2 regions of the Modestobacter sp. KNN46-3 genome follow, and region 1 is predicted to be linked to the other one. Evidence: predicted binding sites of a transcription regulator. Region 1 holds the regulator's gene; the other holds the start of a gene.
The links. The regulator LexA, encoded in region 1, represses DNA repair genes until DNA is damaged. The targets are predictions, from matches to a motif close to TCGAACANNTGTTCGA.
Positions count from the first base shown of each region.

Region 2: a site for LexA is predicted at 691-706, ahead of G5C62_RS02120 (HNH endonuclease signature motif containing protein). Genes of this name have one in related genera too.

Region 1 covers NZ_JAAKGN010000073.1:11,236-13,432, forward strand. The annotation lists gene G5C62_RS15595 (LysM peptidoglycan-binding domain-containing protein) at 1-351, opposite strand, end outside; gene lexA (transcriptional repressor LexA) at 621-1,448, shown strand; gene G5C62_RS15605 (hypothetical protein) at 1,476-2,197, opposite strand, start outside.
Region 2 covers NZ_JAAKGN010000003.1:62,069-64,265, forward strand. The annotation lists gene G5C62_RS02110 (RNA polymerase sigma factor) at 1-68, opposite strand, end outside; gene G5C62_RS02115 (YciI family protein) at 65-472, opposite strand; gene G5C62_RS02120 (HNH endonuclease signature motif containing protein) at 724-1,926, shown strand; gene G5C62_RS02125 (Ltp family lipoprotein) at 2,007-2,197, opposite strand, start outside.

The DNA.
Region 1 (2,197 bases):
CCCGAAGGCGATGGACAGCCCGGCGACCACTCGCCGCCCGCGCCGGGTCAGCCGCAACGGCGCTTGCGCACCGGGGGCGACGGCACCGCCGACCGCTCCCGTGCGCCTCGCGCAGCCCGCGCCGCCCACCCCAGCCCCGCCCGCGACGCCGACCAGTCGACCAGGGCGCACGTCGGGCTGCCCGGCGCCTCGCCGGCCCGCCGCCGGACGAGCCACCCGGGGCAGGGGTGCAGGCTGACCGTGCACCACGGACCGGGGCGAGCGCGCCACCTGACGCGCCCCCGGGAACGGGAGCACGACCGCCATCGAGGCCGGGGCGGCCACGGGGAGCTCGAGCTGCGGACTGGCCATCGGGGTGCTCCAGGGGTCTCGCGGTACCGGGTTGTCGAACAGACGTTCGAACGGAACGTCTGGGCGATGTCTACCGCACGCCACCGACAGGAACACGCCGACACGGCGACTTCTTCGAACACCTGTTTGAACGGAGCGGCCGGAGGCGATACGGTTCCGAGGCGATCGAGGACGGCGTCCGCGGTCCCGGCTCGCCGTGGCGACACGGCCGTCGGTACGGCAGGGCGCCACCGGGGACTGCTGCCGAGGCAGCCGGACGAGGAGGACACATGGCGGTCGACGGCCCGAAGGCGCGCGGCGGCAAGAGCCCTTCGCGGCGTGGAGCGTCCGGCACGGCATCAGCCGACGGCGCAGCGCCCACCGCTGCGGCGGGAGCGGGTGCGGCGGTGCGGGAGTTCCCCGACCGGGCCGCCGACGGCGACGGCCTGACCCAGCGGCAGCGCCGGGTGCTCGAGGTCATCCGTGACTCGATCGAGCGTCGCGGCTACCCGCCCTCGGTCCGCGAGATCGGCGAGGCGGTCGGCCTCTCCTCCGCCTCGTCCGTGGCCCACCAGTTGTCGGTGCTGCAGCGCAAGGGCTGGCTGCGCCGTGACCCGAACCGGCCGCGCGCACTCGACGTGCGCCTCCCCGGCGACGGCACCGCGACGACGACGAACGAGACCGCGGCCGAGGCACTGGCCGGGTCCGGCGCAGCCAGTGGCGTCGACGACGCCTCCGCCCCCCGACCCACGTACGTGCCCCTCGTCGGCCGGATCGCCGCCGGTGGTCCGGTCCTGGCCGAGCAGGCGGTCGAAGACGTCTTCCCCCTCCCCCGCGAGCTGGTCGGCGAGGGCACCCTGTTCATGCTGAAGGTCGCGGGCGACTCGATGGTCGACGCGGCGATCTGCGACGGCGACTGGGTCGTCGTCCGGCAGCAGCCGACCGCGGAGAACGGCGAGATCGTCGCCGCGATGATCGACGGCGAGGCGACGGTGAAGACCTACAAGCGGCGCGACGGGCACGTGTGGCTGATGCCACACAACGCCGCGTACGAGCCCATCCCGGGCGACGACGCGACGGTCCTCGGCCGGGTCGTCACCGTGCTCCGCCGGGTCTGACCTCGGGCAGCGGCGCCGGGCTCGTGCTCAGGCCGGGCGCCGCCGGAGCTTGCCGCCGACCCACACGAGCACGGTGGCCACGGCCGCGGCGACGAGACCGGCGGTCAGCGGCTCGACCCCACCGGCGGTCGCCAGCGACCCGGCGGCAGCCTCGGTGGGCTCCGCCGGGGCCGCCCCCGTCAGGTCACCGGTGGCCGACACCTGGGTGACCACCGCAGGGAGCCCCTCGCCGGCGACGAGCAGGTCCCGGTCGTTCGCCGCGAAGGCGATGGCCTCACCCTGCGGAGCCTCCGGCAACGGCACCCGCACCGGGGGCCCGGCCAACGCACCGGCGACGTCCGAGCCGCTCAGCGGCCAGACATAGGCGTCGGTGTAGGTCCGCAGGGCGATCCGCGAGCCGTCCGCGGACACGGCGCCACCGGTGACCAGCAACTGGCCGGCCCGACCCACCGGGCCGCCCGGGGTGCCGGTCAACGTGAACCCGAGCGCCGCCACCTCGCTCATCGGCACGGTGGCTCCGTCGGCGAGGGGCGCATCGGGGCGGTACACGGAGCTCGCGCCCAGCACCTCCTTGGTCACCAGGTACGGGGTGCCGTCGGGCGCGAGCAGGAGCGCCTCCGCGTCGTGCGCACCGTCGGGGTAGGTGAGCCTGGTCAGCACGGTGGTCCCGTCGGGGCGCAGACCGATCAGCGCCACCGTCTCCCGGCTCTGCGCGTTGTCCCCGATGTCGGCGAGCCAGATGGTCCCGT
Region 2 (2,197 bases), on a different contig from region 1:
CGGACGAGGACGCCGAGCACGCCCGGCACCAGGGTTCTGAGCAGGACGTCGTCCACCGGTGGGGTCACTCCGTGATGGTGGGCGGTGCACCCAGGAAGGGCCGCAGTTCGAGCCACTCGCGGATCGGCTCCCCGGCCGGTCCAGGGGCGGCGGAGAGCTCGCCGGCCAGCTCGACGGCGCGTTCGTAGCTGTCGACGTCGATGGCCATCCAGCCGGCGATGAGGTCCTTGGTCTCGGCGAACGGCCCGTCGGTGACCGGCGGGCGCCCCTCGCCGTCGTACCGGACCCACGCGCCCTCCGGCGCCAGCCCCTGGGCGTCGACGAACTCGCCGGTCTCGGTCAGCTTGGCCGCGAAGTCGTGCATGAACTGGATGTGGGCCGAGACCTCCTCCGGCGTCCACTGGTCCATCGGCGCGCAGTCGAGCGACTTCGACGTGCTGCGGTAGTGCTTGAGCATCAGGTACTTGGCCATCGTGTTCCTCCTCGGTGGTGCGGCTCATCGTGGCCGCGGACACCCCTGGGACGGAACCGGTGGCGCGTTCTCGACATCGGACGTCGCTCGATGACGGGGACAGTCGACCGCCTCCTCGGCGAGATGCCCGGCGCTGCTGTCAAGACCTCCGGCTGATCTGAGGACAAGCGCCTGACCTGCGGATTCATCTTGCGGGGCGACGGGTCGAGCGGTATTCTTCGTACATACGTTCGAACAGGTCGGGAGGTGTCGTGAGCGAGTTGATGTCGGCTCTCGACGCCTTGGCGGCCGAGGAGCTGCACGGTCTGACGGACGGCGGTGTGCTGGACCGGGTCGCCGAGTTGGTGGCCGTGCAGAACCGGATCGCCGCGGAGCTGACCCGCACCGTGCGCCGCGCGGACACCATGCAGGCCGCGGAGCACGACGGGTCGAAGAGCATGCGGTCGTGGCTGACCGGGCATGCGCGGTTGGCCCCGGCCGAGGCGTCGCGGGTCCTGCGGTCGGGTCGGGTGTTGGAGCACTTCCCGGCGTTGGGCGCTGGGTTCGCTGAGGGGTCGGTGACGGCGGCGCAGATGGACGTGGTCGCCGCTGCGGTGGGGGAGCGGGAGCGGGCCCGGGCCGCCGAGCAGGGGGTCGACCTGGCTGCGTTCGATCGGGTGTGGGCGCAGGTGGCGGCTGAGTCGCCGCACCAGTCGTTGGTCGCCGCTGTGCGGGCGTTCGAGGACGCGCTGGACCCCGACGGCCCGGAGCCGGACCCGACGGAGGGCCGCCGGCTCACGATCGCCAAGCACGCCGACGGCAGCATCACCGGCCGGTTCGACCTGGATGCGGTGGGTGGGGAGAAGGTGCAGGCGGCGATCGAGTCGATCGTGCAGGCCGACCGCCCCAAGGGTGATGCGCGGACCCGCGCGCAGCAGAACGCCGACGCCCTCGTGCAGCTCTGCGACAACCAGCTGGCGTCTGGCCACCTGCCGACGCTGCGCACGGTGAAGCCACACGTGGTGGTGGGGATCGACCTGGACGACCTGGTCGACCCGGCCACCGGTGCCGGGGCCGCGGAGATGGGGTTCGGGGCGACGATCTCCGCCGCCCGGGCCCGGTATCTGGCGTGTGACGGCAGCATCTCCCGGATCGTGATGGGCCCCGACGGGGTGCCGCTGGACCTGGGCCGAGATCATCGGGTGGTCACCCCCGGGCTACGGAAAGCAGTGGAGCGGCGGGACAAGTCCTGCGTGTTCGCCGGCTGCGGCGCCCCGAGTTGGTGGTGCGACGTCCACCACCTCATTCACTGGCTGCACGGCGGGGAGACCAACCTGCAGAACTCAGCGTTGTTGTGCGAACGGCACCACACCAAGGTCCATCACGGTTTCCGGGTCCAGCGAGATCCCGGCGGGCGATGGCGCACCTACCGCCCCGACGACACCGAGATACTGATCGGCCCCCTGCTGCACTGACTGCCCGACCCCCGCCAGCCGGCCACGGTTCGACCGTGGCCGGCTGCCGGTGCGCGCCGTGCGACGTCCTGCCGCTCGCGTCAGAGGCCTGTCTGGCTCACTCCGTACTCGGCCTGCTCGGGCGTGTACCCCTCGTACTCCAGTTGGTCGATGAGGCCGGACCGGGAGAAGGAGCTGTACTCGAGGTAGTCCTGCGCGGTCCGGGCTGCCTGTTCGTTCCAGTTCGCGCGCGTGTTGTCGACAGCCCACGTCGCGTCAGCGGTCGCGTAGC